2 regions of the Comamonas sp. 14P8.1.4 genome follow, and region 2 is predicted to be linked to the other one. Evidence: predicted binding sites of a transcription regulator. Region 2 holds the regulator's gene; the other holds the start of a gene.
What was found. The regulator FNR, encoded in region 2, switches genes on or off when oxygen is low (the NO sensors DNR and NnrR bind a similar motif). The targets are predictions, from matches to a motif close to TTGATNNNNATCAA.
Positions count from the first base shown of each region.

Region 1: a site for FNR is predicted at 5,799-5,812, ahead of AC27VO_RS05345 (hemerythrin domain-containing protein). Genes of this name have one in related genera too.

Region 1 is NZ_JBYOKN010000002.1:143,334-151,011, forward strand. Features, by position in the region: gene AC27VO_RS05315 (VanZ family protein) at 1-673, opposite strand, end outside; gene AC27VO_RS05320 (CopD family protein) at 707-1,123, opposite strand; gene hemB (porphobilinogen synthase) at 1,374-2,384, shown strand; gene AC27VO_RS05330 (magnesium transporter CorA family protein) at 2,504-3,616, shown strand; gene AC27VO_RS05335 (dienelactone hydrolase family protein) at 3,712-4,404, opposite strand; gene AC27VO_RS05340 (MarC family protein) at 4,555-5,187, shown strand; gene AC27VO_RS05345 (hemerythrin domain-containing protein) at 5,205-5,732, opposite strand; gene AC27VO_RS05350 (hypothetical protein) at 5,924-6,502, opposite strand; gene AC27VO_RS05355 (CsbD family protein) at 6,579-6,797, opposite strand; gene AC27VO_RS05360 (ABC-type transport auxiliary lipoprotein family protein) at 6,970-7,629, opposite strand; gene AC27VO_RS05365 (MlaD family protein) at 7,641-7,678, opposite strand, start outside.
Region 2 is NZ_JBYOKN010000004.1:69,859-77,536, forward strand. Features, by position in the region: gene ccoS (cbb3-type cytochrome oxidase assembly protein CcoS) at 1-98, shown strand, start outside; gene ccoN (cytochrome-c oxidase, cbb3-type subunit I) at 163-1,602, shown strand; gene ccoO (cytochrome-c oxidase, cbb3-type subunit II) at 1,618-2,250, shown strand; gene AC27VO_RS09605 (cbb3-type cytochrome oxidase subunit 3) at 2,265-2,402, shown strand; gene ccoP (cytochrome-c oxidase, cbb3-type subunit III) at 2,429-3,343, shown strand; gene ccoG (cytochrome c oxidase accessory protein CcoG) at 3,415-4,845, shown strand; gene AC27VO_RS09620 (FixH family protein) at 4,912-5,199, shown strand; gene AC27VO_RS09625 (hypothetical protein) at 5,382-5,633, shown strand; gene fnr (fumarate/nitrate reduction transcriptional regulator Fnr) at 5,757-6,482, opposite strand; gene hemN (oxygen-independent coproporphyrinogen III oxidase) at 6,682-7,678, shown strand, end outside.

The sequences.
Region 1 (7,678 bases), on a different contig from region 2:
AGGGTGCCATCAGCCCCAGCATGACGCACAGCACCTCGGCGCTGGGCAACAGCGGCACCACCGATTCTTCGCGCAGCGGCAACCAGTCCATGAACGGCGTGCCTTCCAGCCACTCATCCAGGGTGGTGTCCAGCCGCTCCAGCACCTGGCCCAAGCCAAAAGGCAGCGCCTGCGGAAACAGCAGGGCCACGGGCCACAGGCCAATCAGCACCAGTCCGCCGTGCGGCTGTGCGCCAAACCAGCGCTCACGAAACAAACTCCAGCGGTCCAGCGCGCCCAGCCACTCCAGTGCCGCCGCGACCAGCGCCCCCACCAGAACACCAGCGGCGTTAAGCACGAAATCCATATTGGACGGCACCCGGCGCGGCAGATAGATCTGCAAAAACTCCATCCCCAGCGACAGCGCAGAACCGCACAGCACCGCCAGCGGAATCGACCAGCCATGCAGACCACTGCGCAAGCTCCCCAAAGCCAGCAAAAAGCCCAGGGGGGCATAGCCGACGATATTGATCGTCAGGTCAAACCACGTCCAGTACGGCGGGGGCAGCGGCGCTGTGACAAACACCCACGGCGAAATGCCTTGCGCACGCCAGCCCTCAAACGGGAACAGGCTCGCAAACACAATCAGTGCGGTGTACAGCAAGGCCAGCGGCCATGCCGAAGTTTTGAACACAGGCGCCCCCTATGGTTTGGGCCGAGGCAGTTGTTAGAAAGGTTTGACGACGACCAGCACCACGATGGCCATCAGCAGCAGCACCGGCAGCTCGTTGTACCAACGGAACCAGCGGTGGCTGCGCTGACAGGTATTGGCCACCAACTGGCGCAAGATGGCCGCGCAGCTGTAGTGGTAGCCCACCACCACCAGCACCAGGGCCAACTTGGCGTGCAGCCAGCCACCGGCAAAGCCGTAGCCCAGCCACAACCACAGGCCCAGACCCAGCGCGGGCACGGCCAAGATGGTGGTAAAGCGCAGCAGCCGCTGCGCCATGCCGATCAGGCGCTCACGCTCGGCCACCGAGCCCGGCGTGACCATGGCCAGGTTCACAAAAATGCGCGGCAGATAAAACAAACCCGCAAACCAGCTGGCCACGAAGACGATATGAAAAGCTTTAACCCACAACATACCCCCAGTGTAAGGGGCGGGGCTGGGACAAAAAAAAGCCCGGCAGCGCCGGGCTTCGAAAATCCTCCGTTAAGAGGCCTGCTCAGGGAGGTGAAGCAGGGAAGGCGGTACGCCGCTTTCGAGGGCAAATCTAGCAATCGCGCTGGGGGGCGTACACCGGGACTATCCCCAAGGCTGCTGCCACACAGGCTTAACCTGTGTCAAGCGCACCACCTCACAAGGATGAACGGACAGGCGCACAATGGTGGGCATGCATCTGTCTAGCCCTACCCCTTTCCCGCAAAGCCGTCCGCGCCGTCTGCGCCGTGACGCCTTCACCCGTAACCTGGTGCGTGAAAACCACCTGACAGCCCATGACTTCATCTACCCCGTGTTTGTGCACGAGGGCAGCAACCGCCGCGAAGCCATCACCTCCATGCCCGGCGTTGACCGCCTGAGCCTGGATTTGCTGCTGCCCGTGGCCGAAGAGTGCGTCAAGCTGGAGATTCCCGTGCTGGCGCTCTTCCCCGCCATTGACGCGCACCTGAAGACGCCCGATGGCAAGGAAGCCTTGAACCCCGACGGTCTGATCCCCCGCGTGGTGCGCGCGCTGAAAAAGGAATTCCCCCAGCTGGGCGTGATGACCGACGTGGCACTGGACCCCTATACCAGCCACGGCCAGGACGGCATCCTGGACGAAACCGGCTACATCCTGAACGATGACACCGTGGAAGTGCTTGTCGGCCAGGCGCTGACCCATGCCGAAGCCGGTGTGGACATGGTGGCCCCCAGCGACATGATGGACGGCCGCATTGGCGCCATCCGCGAAGCACTGGAGCTGCAAGGCCACATCTACACCCGCATCATGGCCTACAGCGCCAAGTACGCCAGCAGCTTCTACGGCCCCTTCCGCGATGCCGTGGGCACCCGTGGCGCCCTGGGCAAGGCCGACAAGAACGTCTACCAGATGGACCCCGCCAACTCCGACGAAGCGCTGCGTGAAGTGGCCATGGACATCGCCGAAGGCGCGGACATGGTCATGGTCAAGCCCGGCATGCCGTACTTGGACATCGTGCGCCGCGTCAAAGACGAGTTCAAGGTGCCCACGTTTGCCTACCAGGTGTCGGGCGAGTACGCCATGATCAAGGCCGCCGCCCAAAACGGCTGGCTGGACCACGACGCCGTGATGATGGAAGCCCTGCTGGCCTTCAAGCGCGCCGGTGCCGACGGCATCCTGACTTACTTCGCCATCGACGCGGCCAAAAAGCTGCGCGGCCTGTAAGCTGCGGGCTGTACGCCTGCCACCATCCAAGGCAGCCTGCGGGCTGCCTTTTTCTTTATTTGATAGCTGAAAGCGCTTGTCACTCCTGCGCTTTCTGCCTATTTGATACCTAAGCCGCCATGCGCCTGCTGCTGATTGAGCCTGTCACCAAACACGTGCAAGACCTGGGCACCTGGCCCACGACAGACGCCGCCCCCCTGCCACCCGCCACGGGCAGCCAGTTTTACTGGCTCTCGTGCGAGCGCAGCGAGTTCGAAGACCAGCTGGCCACCGTACAAGCGCTGCTGCAGCAGCTGTGCGGCACGCCCTTGGTGGACCTGCACATCTCGGACTTGCTAAATGCGCACATCCCCTCGACGTTCGACTACACGTCCGACTACGACGTGCTGCTGTTTCGCCGCCTGGACCAGCCCGCCGCCACCAGCCCCAAAACCAGCCTCAAGGGGGTGGAGACCGCGCCCGTCGGCTACGCAGTGTTCGACACCTTGCTGCTGAGCGTGCACCCCACAGACTGCCCCGTGCGCGCGCTGAGCTTTCAGCGCCTGCTGCACCCCACGGCGCCGAGCCCCGAAAAACGCGGCGTGACCGGGCGCTTTCCGCCCAGCAGCGCCGACCTAATGCTGCGCCAGATCGACCAGATGGTGGACGGCTACCTCAGCCTACGCCGCGACATGGCCAAGCAGATTGATGTCTGGCAGATGCAGCTGCTCAACCCCAAATCGCGCTTCAACGACTGGGGCAAAGTGCTGCAGGCACGCCTGGGGCTGCACCAGCTCGATGAAATCTGCGAAGACCAGCGCGCCGCCATGCAAGACTGGACGGACGCCCTGCCTTCGTGGGAAGACGAACACAGCAGCCCGGCCGAGCGCCGTGCCCTGGAGCTGCTGCGCGTGCGCTCCAGCGACGTGCTGGAGCACATTGAACGCGTGATCCACCACGTGCACCGCATGGAACAAAGCGCCGAGGCCGCCGTCCAGATGCACTTCTCGGCCCAGAGCAACCGCGCCAACGACATCATGCGCACACTGACCACGCTGACCGCCATCTTTTTGCCGCTGAACCTGATTGCCGCTGTGTTCGGCATGAACTTTGACGTGCTGCCGCTGGTGCACAAGGAAGACGGCTTCTGGTGGGCCATGGCCGCCATGGCAGCGATTGGCATCGTGCTGCTGGTCTTTTTCTGGCGCCGCCGCTACATCGAAAAAGCCAGCTTGCTGGGCGATAACGATTAAAAAGCAGAGCAGCTAGCGCCTGCTAACCCTGCACTTCCGCACAAAACTGGCTTGAAGTGCTTGGTGCACCAGCGCTAGCCGCTCCTTTTCTTCAATCAAGCCTGCAAGTGCTGGTCAAAGAACGCCAGCGTGCGGTCTTTGGCCTGAATGGCACTGGGCTGGTCGTAGCTGCCGCGCTGGTCACAATTGAAGCCGTGGTCCGCCTCATACACATGCACCTGCACCTGCGGTTGCGCGGCGCTGAAGGCCTGCACGCTGTCCAGCGAGATGTGGGCATCGAGCCGGCCGAAATGCGCCATCACCGGCACATGCGGTGCGCGCGCCATCTCGGGCGGCACTGTCATGCCGCCACCGTAGTAGCACACGGCGGCCGCAATCTCGTCGACCAGATTGGCAGCGCGCCAGGTCAGTAGCCCGCCCCAGCAAAAGCCCACCATGCCCACTTTGGCGCCGCTGTGCTGCTGCGCCCATTGCGCTGCAGCGCGAATGTCCTGCAGCACGCCCTCGCCCGGCAGTGCCTCGGCTGCGGCCTTGAGCTGCTTGCCCGCTGTCATGCCTTCGGCGTCGTAGCCCAGTTGCACATCAAACTCCATGCGCGTGAACAGCGCCGGGGCAATCGCCAGAAAGCCGCGCGCAGCCAGGCGGTCGGTGACGGCACGAATATGGGCATTCACCCCAAAAATCTCCTGCGCCACCACAATGGCCCCACGCACCGGACCGTCGGGCTCGGCCACCCAGGCGGGAATTTGCGTGCCATCTTCTGCCATTAGTTGTACAAACTGGCCCATGTATGCTTCTCCTGATCGTTGTTCTGACGTTCGGCCCCTGACTGCCACGGGCCCACACGCTCCAGCTCTATAGACTTCGTCCATTTCACCGCTGACTTTAAGCAATCTGCGCGCCACTGGCACAGCAACTTACCGCAGGCCCGAGCACCCATGGATTTAAAACCGCTGATCACCCTGGTCGCCATCGTCAACCCCCTGGCGATCGTGCCTTTCTTCATTCACTACACCGAGGGCTTCAACACCCAGCAACGTGCGCAAACCATCCGCACGGCGGCCTTCAGTGCTTTTGTGGTGATTGCGGCCTGTGCCTTGATTGGCCTGCAGGTGCTGGACTTCTTCAACATCTCGCTGCAGAGCTTTCAGGTGGGCGGCGGTTTGCTGCTGCTGATCAGCGCCATGAACATGCTCAACGCGCGCCCTGCCGAGGAGCGCCGCCACGAGGACACGCTGGAGGCCGGCGCTGAAAAGGCCGCCATGGGCAACAGCATTGCCGTGGTGCCGCTGACCATTCCCCTGCTGACCGGGCCAGCCGCCATGTCGACCGTGGTGATTTACGCCGACCAGGCCGCCACCTTCTGGCAGCACCTGGCGCTGGTGGGCTATGGGGTGGTGGTGGCTGCCGCCGTGTGGGCCAGTTTTTCCATGGCGGAGCCGATTGCCCGCGTGCTGGGCAAGACGGGCATCAATGTCATGACGCGGCTGATGGGCCTGATCCTGGCCGCGCTGGCCGTCGAGGTGATGGCCGGTGGCTTGATGAAGATTTTCCCTGTGCTCGCCGGCTAAAGCACAGGCTGGCGCGCTTACAGCGCGGCGTGTGCCACTTTGTCCGCTTCGGCAGCGTGCTGCGCGTGATCTCCAGGGGTGGAGCAGGCGCCGCCGCAACCGCTGATCGGCGTGGCGGGCAAGTCCTGTGCATGCGTCATGGCACCCGTGGCCGGGTCAAAACCCAGGCCTTGCATGTGCTGCGCCAGCGCCGCATCCATGGTTTGTGCGTGGTAGCTGAACCAGGAGGCCAGCTCCGGCGTCATGCCGCGGACCATGGTGTACTCGCCCTCCTCACAGCGCTTGCCGCCTTCGCGCATGATCTCCAGCACCACTTTGTGCTGCGTGGCGTGGCAGTTGCCCACCGCAAAGCCGGTGGCTACCATCCAGCGGTCTTCCTGGCCAAAGTGCTCTTCCGTATGCGCGATCAGGGACTGCCACAGCGGGGCCAACGCCTCGTCCGGCGCACGCTCCACAGCCGCCAGCAGTTCCACAAACTCTTTGTGCGTTTCATCCATGGCCGGAACGTTCAGCTCCAGGTCTGCGCTCCACTCCAATGTCGCCATCGTGCAGCTCCTTGCTTCTATGTGGGGGACAAGGGCGTGAGCTTAGGGTGGACATTGCCAAGGGATTTGCGGCACATCAAACACATTTCGCCGCAAGGCCTTGACCTACGCTTTTTTGCGGGTGAACGCGAAAAAGCCCCGACATGCGGGGCTTGGAGGTGTTCAAAGCGCGCCGCACGGGCGGCGTCGCCTTACTGGGCAAACTTGCGCTGGGCGTCGTTGTGGCACTGGTCCTTGGCATCACCCGTCAGGGCATTGCAGCGTTCGCGGGCCGCTTTGTACTCCGCCTCACGCACATGGCTCGCAGCGTCCTTGCGCACCTCGGACACATGGGCCGCCTTGGCCGTACCTTGCTTGCTGGTGTCCGCGCGGGCATCGGCCACCTTGGCCGCCTCCAGCGCCTTGACATGTTCGGCCTTGGCGTCCTTCTCGCACACGTCTTCGGCGTGGCCCTTCAGATCGTCACACCGCTCCTTAGCCACCTCGTAGGCAGCATCTGCCTTGGCCTTGGCGAGGTTGTGACGGTGTTTCTCGGTATCTTCCTTGCGCACGTCCAGCTCCGCCTCAGCCACTTTTTTCTGGCCATTGGCTTCGGCTTCGCACACATCCTTGGCATTGCTCTTCAGCGATTTGCACTGGGTTTTCGCTGCGTCATACGCGGCATCGATCCGCTGGCTCTCCGCACGGATCTCTTCATGGGTCAGTGCGAAGGCCGAGGTACTCAAACAGGCGGCCACGGCAAGCGCAGCCCAACGTTTTTTCAATGGCATGGGGAACTCCTCATTGCATGAGATGGCAACAAAGCAGACATGGGCCTGGCGCCCATGCCTGTGGGCAATCCGTGGCTTACTCGTCCCAACGGAAGTCGGGGTTGCGCTTTTGCCAGTCAGTCAGCTGTTTCTCGGCTTCCTCTTTGGCAATCCCCTGGCGCTCTTGCAGCTTGCCCAGAAACTGATCGCGCTTGCCGGCAATCACATCGACGTCATCGTCGGTCAACTTGCCCCATTGCTCGCGCATCTTGCCCTTGAATTGTTTCCAGTTTCCTGCGATACGGTCTTCGTTCATGGTGACTCCTTGCGGTGGATTCAGTGACGCTGCCGCGTATATCGCTATTCAATAAATAGCAACAAGCGCAATGCAGCACGCACTTCCACTGTAAAAAGTACCGCTTGTCTGTGGCGTAGTCGATGCAGGCGATGAACGGTCAGACCAGGACTTCCCTGCCTGAAAGACAGGCTCAGCGCTGCACAGGCACCGCCGCCAGCAGCCATTGCTGCATCTGCGCGCCCACCGCATCAACCGCCAGCGACAGTGCTTGCACCCCGCCAGAGGCGCTGGCCGCCGCGGAGGGCTGGCGCACATCAAACACCTGCTGGTCCAGCAGCACATCCCCCTGAGGCGCCGGGTCTACCAGCGTGGCACGAATGCGCACCCAGCCTGCGCTGTCCTGCGCACTGGTGAAGAGGTGGCTGAACTCTTCCAGCGACAGCCGCAGCACCGGCACCTGCCGCCCCTGCACCGAAGGCGGCATCTCGCCCGCTTCTGCCGACAGCACGATGCGCCCGCCCTGACTCAGGTGCTCGCGCAGCCGCTGCAGCACCATTTGCGCAGGCGGCAGCCCCCAGCGTGCTTGGCTGTAGGTGTGCAGCAACTGGGCATCGGCATAGGCCAGGCGGTAGTGCATGCCGGTGTTGCCCTCGATCTGCAGCGGCGCCTGCATTTGCGCCAGCGCAATGGGCTGCAAGCCCACGCCTGGCGCCGCCAGTGCAGGGGCAGCGCCCAGGTCATAACGCGCCATCGACTGCGGCGGACTGGGGAAATTGGCACAACCGGCCAGCAACCCCATCAATGCCCCGGCAAGCAGCCACTGGATTCGTTTGGTATGCGTGCTTTGCATGGTGCGCTTTCTCATGGTTGGGGTTGCGGGGCCACAAAACCGGCTTCAC
Region 2 (7,678 bases):
TGGTCTTGATCATTGCCGGGGGGCTGTGGTGGGCCATTTACCGCGGGCAATTCGAGAGCGTCGAGCAAGAGGCAGAGCGCATTCTTCGAGACGATTGATGTTTGTCAACAACGCAAAAACCATAACAGTGAACACTTTCGCTTGCATATTAAGAGGTGCCCGATGGATTCTCTAAAAACCAGTGCTGCACACTACAGTGATACCGTAGTCAGGCAGTTTTCAATCATGGCCGTCGTGTGGGGGGTAGTAGGCATGTTGGTCGGCGTTTTTATCGCCGCCCAATTGGCTTGGCCCGAACTCAACTTCGGTATTTCTTGGCTTAGCTTTGGGCGTCTGCGTCCATTGCATACAAACGCGGTGATTTTTGCGTTCGGCGGAAGCGCCTTGTTCGCAACAAGCTACTACGTGGTGCAGCGTACCTGCCAAACCACGTTGTTCCTGCCCAAGCTGGCTGCCTTTACCTTCTGGGGTTGGCAACTGGTGATCGTGGCTGCAGCAGTGTCTTTGCCACTGGGTTTCACTTCGGGCAAGGAATACGCCGAGCTGGAATGGCCCATTGACATTCTGATCACTCTGGTCTGGGTGTCGTACGCGATTGTGTTTTTTGGCACAGTCGGTACACGCAAGGTCAAGCACATCTACGTGGCCAACTGGTTCTTTGGTGCGTTCATCATTGCAGTGGCATTGCTGCACGTAGTGAACAGCGCAGCCATTCCTGCCGGTTTCATGAAGAGCTACTCGGCCTATGCCGGCGTGCAAGATGCCATGGTGCAATGGTGGTACGGCCACAATGCGGTCGGCTTCTTCCTGACCGCAGGCTTCCTGGGCATGATGTATTACTTCGTGCCCAAGCAAGCAGGCCGCCCTGTGTACTCGTATCGTCTGTCGATCGTGCACTTCTGGGCCCTGATCTTCACTTACATGTGGGCGGGTCCTCACCACCTGCACTACACCGCACTGCCTGACTGGACACAGTCTGTCGGCATGGTGTTTTCGCTGATCCTGCTGGCACCTTCGTGGGGCGGCATGATCAACGGTGTGATGACGCTGTCTGGCGCCTGGCACAAGCTGCGCGAAGACCCCATCTTGCGCTTCCTGATCGTGTCGCTGTCGTTCTACGGTATGTCCACCTTTGAAGGCCCCATGATGGCCATCAAGACGGTGAATGCCCTGTCGCACTACACCGACTGGACAGTGGGTCACGTGCACTCCGGCGCTTTGGGTTGGGTGGGCTTGATCACCATGGGTTCGCTCTACTACCTGATTCCCCGCTTGTTTGGCCGCAAGGAGATGTACTCCAAGTCCGCCATTGAGCTGCACTTCTGGATGGCCACGATCGGTATCGTGCTGTACATCGCTGCCATGTGGATCTCTGGCGTGATGCAAGGCCTGATGTGGCGCGCAGTGAATGCCGACGGTACTTTGACGTACACCTTTGTGGAAAGCGTGAAGGCTTCTTACCCCTTCTACGTGATTCGCATGATCGGTGGTCTGCTGTACCTGATCGGTATGTTGATCATGGCTTGGAACGTGATGAAGACTGTGGCTTCGGGTCGTTCTGCGAAGGTCGCAGTGCCTGCCGTTAACCCAGCACACGCCTAAGACGAGGAGCCCAAAATGTCTGTAAACAACAATAAGGCTTCCAAGGGTTTCACCCACGAGAAAGTGGAAACCAGCAACTTCTTGATGATCGTTTTGATCTTGCTGGTGGTCGCTGTCGGTGGCCTGGTGGAAATCGTTCCTTTGTTCTTCCAAAAATCGACCACAGAGGCGGTGCAAGGTGTTGAGCCTTACCAGCCTCTGCAGTTGATGGGGCGTGATGTCTACATCCGTGAAGGTTGCTACAACTGCCACTCGCAGATGATTCGCCCCTTCCGCGCTGAGACCATGCGCTATGGCCACTATTCGGTTGCCGGTGAGTTCGTGTACGACCACCCCTTCCAGTGGGGCTCCAAGCGTACCGGTCCTGACCTGCACCGCGTGGGCGGCAAGTACAGCGACGAATGGCACCGTGTTCACCTGAACAACCCACGCGATGTGGTCCCAGAGTCGAACATGCCTGAGTACCCATGGCTGAACAAGAACACGGTGGACCACACCGTGGTTGCTCAGCGCATGAAAGCACTGCGTACCGTGGGCGTGCCCTACACCGATGAGCAAATCGCCGGTGCAGCGGAGCAGGTCAAAGGCAAGACCGAGATGGAAGCAGTGATTGCTTACCTGCAAGGTCTGGGTACCGCACTGAAGTAAACAAGGAGAGGGCTATGGATATCACCACCATGCGCATTGTTGCAACTTTGGTGTCGATGGCGTTGTTCATCGGTATCTGGTGGTGGGCCTACGCCCGCCGCAACAAGGAACGTTTTGACGAAGCGGCGCAACTGCCGTTTGAGCAAGACTGATTTCTCCTCCAGAACGAGAACATCCCATGAGCGATTTCGTAAATAACTTCTGGTCGGTCTACGTCGCTGGCATTACGGTGGTGGGCATCATTGCCTGCTTCGTACTGCTCATCATCACTGCCCGTAAGAAGGTAGCCGCTGACAGCGACAACACCACTGGCCACGTGTGGGACGAAGACCTGCGCGAACTGAACAATCCGATGCCACGTTGGTGGGTCTGGATGTTTGTGATCACCCTCGTATTTGGCTTGCTGTACTTGCTGGCATACCCCGGTTTGGGTGCCTATGCAGGCAAGATGCAGTGGAGCCAAGTGGGGGCCTATGAGGCGGAAGTGGACAAGGCCAAGGCGGAGCTGGAGCCTTTGTACGCACGCTTTACGGCGATGAATGCACAAGACATGTCCCAGGACAGCCAGGCCATGGCTGTGGGCGAGCGCTTGTTCATGAACAACTGCGCACAGTGCCACGGCTCGGATGCTCGCGGCAGCAAGAGCTTCCCGAACCTGACTGACAGCGACTGGCTGCACGGTGGCGCGCCTGAGAACATCAAGCAGACCATCACCGAAGGCCGCATGGCCATGATGCCTCCCCAGGCTGAAGCGGTGGGTACAGCCGACGATGTGCGCAATCTGGCGCACTACGTGCTGAGCCTGTCGGGCAGCCCCCACGATTCCTTGAAGGCTTCGTTGGGCAAGTCCAAGTTCACGGTGTGTGCGGCATGCCACGGCATGGATGCCAAGGGCAACCCTCTCTTGGGTGCCCCCAACCTGACCGACGATGTGTGGCTGCATGGCTGGGGTGAGCAAGCGATCATCGACATGATCACCCATGGCAAGATGAACGAAATGCCTGCGCAGAGCAAGAAATTGACACCTGCACAGATCGACGTTCTGACCGCCTATGTGTGGGGCTTGTCCAACAAGCCCAAAGCAGGTAACTGAGCGTTGTGACGATGTGGAAGGCGGCACTCTGTGCCGCCTTTTGCTTTGGTGCAATTTAGGGAGTGTGACGCATGAGTTCCGAGCAACAAAAACCGCAAAAAATCATTCCGATCCAAGCGGATAGCCAGGAAAAGACCATCTCGTTTTTTGAAGCGCACAAGAAGGTTTATCCGCGCTCCATCAGCGGCAAGTTCATGAATTGGCGCTGGGCCATGGTGCTGCTGACACAGTTGCTTTTCTACGGCTTGCCGTGGCTGGAGTGGGGGCAGCGCCAGATGGTGCTGTTCGACCTGGGCACGCGCCGTTTTTATTTGTTTGGCCTGGTGCTGTACCCGCAGGACTTTATCTACCTGACGGGCTTGCTCATCATCAGTGCCCTGGCGCTGTTCTTGTTCACGGCGGTGGCCGGGCGCCTGTGGTGTGGCTTCACCTGTCCGCAAACGGTGTACTCCGAAATCTTCATGTGGATTGAGCACAAGGTCGAAGGTGACCGCAGTGCGCGAATCCGCCTGGACCAAGGAGGCTGGACGGCCGAGAAAATCTGGAAAAAGTCGCTCAAGCAACTGCTCTGGATTGCCTTGGCGCTGTGGACGGGCTTCACGTTCGTCGGCTACTTTGTGCCCATTCGTGAACTAGGCGGTGAGCTGCTGGTTCTGGACGGTGGCTGGCAAATTTTCTGGGTGCTGTTCTACGGTTTTGCCACCTACGGCAATGCGGGCTACATGCGTGAGCAGGTGTGCAAATACATGTGCCCGTATGCGCGCTTTCAAAGCGCGATGTTTGACAAAGACACGTTGATCGTCAGCTATGACGCACCCCGCGGTGAAGCGCGTGGTCCACGCAAAAAAGAGTCCGATTACCGCTCCCAAGGGCTGGGTGACTGCATTGACTGCAAGCTGTGTGTGCAAGTCTGCCCGGTGGGCATTGATATTCGCAACGGCCTGCAGTACGAGTGCATCGGTTGTGGCTTGTGTGTGGATGCATGCAACAACGTGATGGATAACATGAACTATCCACGTGGCCTGATTCGCTTGACCACCCAGAATGCGGTCAGTCAGGGCTGGTCGGGCGCGCAAATTCTGCGTCGTATTGTTCGGCCTCGTGTATTGATTTATTCAGCCATTTTGCTGGCGCTGTCGGTGGCCATGGTGGTCAGCATGGCTGTGCGTGAGCCGCTGAAAGTCGACGTGATTCGTGACCGTGCCTCGCTGGCGCGCATTGCCTCGGGTGGCAAGCTGGAGAATGTGTACCGCCTGCAGGTCATGAATGCGACAGAGCTGGCGCAGACCTATGTGGTCACGGTCAAGGGGCTGCAGGGCATTGAGGTGGCGGAAGCTACGGCTGTTGCGGTAGATGCAGCGCAGACGCGTGGGGTTGCGGTGCGGGTGCAGATCCCATATGGGTCTGCGCAGGCGGGCTCACACCCGATCGAGTTCGAGATCACGGCGCAAAGCGGCCAGGGTCACGTGCTGGAGAAGTCGGTGTTTATCGTGCCGCGCTAAAAGCGGTGCATGGTGTGTGGAAGGCGTAGCCCTTGCACACCCTGTTTGATTCAAAGAGAGTTTGGTATGTCTCAGATTGCAAAGAAGCTGGAAAAGAAGTCGGGCCCCTGGTGGAAATACGGGCACGTATGGCTGGTGCTGGCAGGCCCTGCGATTGTCGTGGTGGCCGGTGTGACAACGGCCATGATTGCCATGCGCGGTGCAGATCCGGTGGTCGATGAGAACTACTACCAAAAGGGGCTGCATATCAATCAGGAGCTGCGACATGCCGAAAAAAGCCTGGCCCCAGCCGGTGCGGCACGCAACCATGCCACCACGCCGGATGCAGACTTGCCTGATCTTTCACCCAAGTAAAACGGGTGCTTCACTATCAGTAGCTGCTAGCGCTTGGTATGCAATGGCTTGAGGATTGAATCCATTTCAAATCATTGCTTGATAAGCGCTTGCAGCTATTGTTTTTATTGAGTGTTTCTCCCACACACCAGCCAAAGGATCGATGTTCACAATAGGTACAGACTTCATGCGAAGGAGGGTGTATGTGGACACGTCGTTTAATGTGGATTCTGTGGCCTGCCTTCTTGGCGGCCGGTGTGATGGAAATGCTGGTGTTTGCCGCCTTTGATCCGCAAGACATGTTGTGGCTGGGGCAGGGTGTGCAGCTGTCCCGCACGGCCATTTACACCTTGGCATTTTTTGCATTCTGGGCCGTGTTTGCGGCGGCGGGTTATCTGACGGTGCTGCTGTCCATGTCTGCCGCTGAGGTGAATGCACAGCCCTCTGCACTGTGAAGTGAAGCGCCTGGCCGCATAAGTCGCCTGCGCTGGCGCTGCGCCGCTGGTTAGCCTGAACGTTGGCCATAAAAAAACCTCCCTGGCGAAAGCGGGGAGGTTTTTTTTGATGGTGGGTAGCGCTTATTTATTGCATTCGTGCTGGCTGTTGACCAGACGTTGCAGGGCCGCCGTATCCAGAATGCGCACGTGGCGCTGTTTGACTTCCACCATGCCTTCTTCCACAAACTTGGAGAACGTGCGGCTGACGGTCTCCAGCTTCAGGCCCAGGTAGCTGCCGATTTCTTCACGCGTCATGCGCAGCACCAGCTCAGAAGACGAGAAACCGCGGGCATGCAGGCGTTGCACCAGGTTCAAAATGAAGGCAGCCAAGCGCTCTTCGGCGCGCATGCTGCCCAGCAGCAGCATCACGCTGTGCTCACGCACAATTTCGCGGCTCATGACTTTGTGCACATGGCTTTGCAGTGCGGTCACTTCGCGCGAGATTTCTTCCAGACCATCGAAAGGCATCACGCACACTTCCGCGTCTTCCAGTGCGACGGCGTCACAGGTGTGGTGGTCATTGACAATGCCATCCAAACCAATGATTTCGCCGGCCATCTGGAAACCGGTCACTTGATCGCGACCATCTTCTGTGGCGACGCAGGTCTTGAAAAAACCGGTTCGAATGGCGTAGAGCGATGTGAATGCTTCTCCATTGCGAAACAGCGTTGCTCCGCGTTTGACTTTGCGGCGCGTGGCCACAATGTCATCAATGCGCTGCAGCTGCTGCTCATTCAGGCCTACGGGCATGCAGAGTTCGCGCAGATTGCAGTTGGAGCAGGTAACTTTGATGGTTGGAGGAGTCATGTACTCAAAAGCCCGGGGTCTTGGAGAGATCAAAGGCTTGTGCGGTTAAAGATCAGAAAAAAGAAACTATCGAATTGCTCGCAGTTGCTATGAATGATGTAAGTTAAATTGTGACATCGCTTGTACAGCAACCTCTTGATGCACGTCAAGGATGAAGGTGGCCAATTGTTGCAAAGTCCTGTCATCAAGGAAGAACTTCATGACAGTTGTCACCCCCGAGCTCTTGCGTCGCTATGACGTGCCAGGTCCACGCTACACGTCCTACCCCACAGCGGATAGGTTTGTGGAGGCGTTTGGCGATAGTGACTATATCTTGGCCCTCAAGCAGCGCAAAGTGGCCGCTGCGGCCAAGCAGCCGATGTCGCTGTATGTGCACATCCCGTTTTGCGATTCGCTGTGCTACTACTGCGCCTGCAACAAGATCATTACCAAGCACCATGAGCGTGCGGTCACCTATATGCGCTATCTGGAGCGTGAGGTGGATCTGCACCTGCAGCATTGCGGTCGTGGCCAGGCGGTGAGCCAGTTCCACGTCGGTGGTGGGACACCAACCTTTCTGACCGATGATGAATTGCGCGCGCTGTGGGGCATGCTGCGCGAGCGCTTTCAGTTTGACCCTGCGGGGGAGTATTCGATTGAAGTCGACCCACGCACTGTCACGCGAGAGCGACTGGCGGTACTCAAGGAAATCGGCTTTAACCGCCTGAGCTTTGGCGTGCAGGACTTTGATCCCGAGGTGCAAAAAGCCGTGCACCGCGAGCAGCCCGCAGAGCAGGTGTTTGATTTGGTGGCGGCTTCGCGCGAGCTGGGTTTTGAGTCGATCAACGTTGACCTGATCTACGGACTGCCCAAGCAAAATCCGGAATCGTTCGCGCGCACGCTGCAGCAGGTGGCGCAGTTGCGGCCCGATCGCATTGCGCTGTATGCCTATGCACATTTGCCAGAACGCTTCAAGCCTCAGCGGCGCATCTTGCAGGCCGATTTGCCATCCGCGCCCGACAAGGTGGGTATGTTGTCGGCCGCGATTGAGAGCTTTATGGCTGCGGGTTACGTCTATGTGGGCATGGATCACTTTGCCCTGCCGGAGGATGCATTGGCAGTGGCCAAGCGCCAAGGGCGTTTGCACCGCAATTTCCAGGGCTACAGCACGCAACCCGATTGCGACCTGATTGCGCTGGGCGTGTCTGCGATTGGCC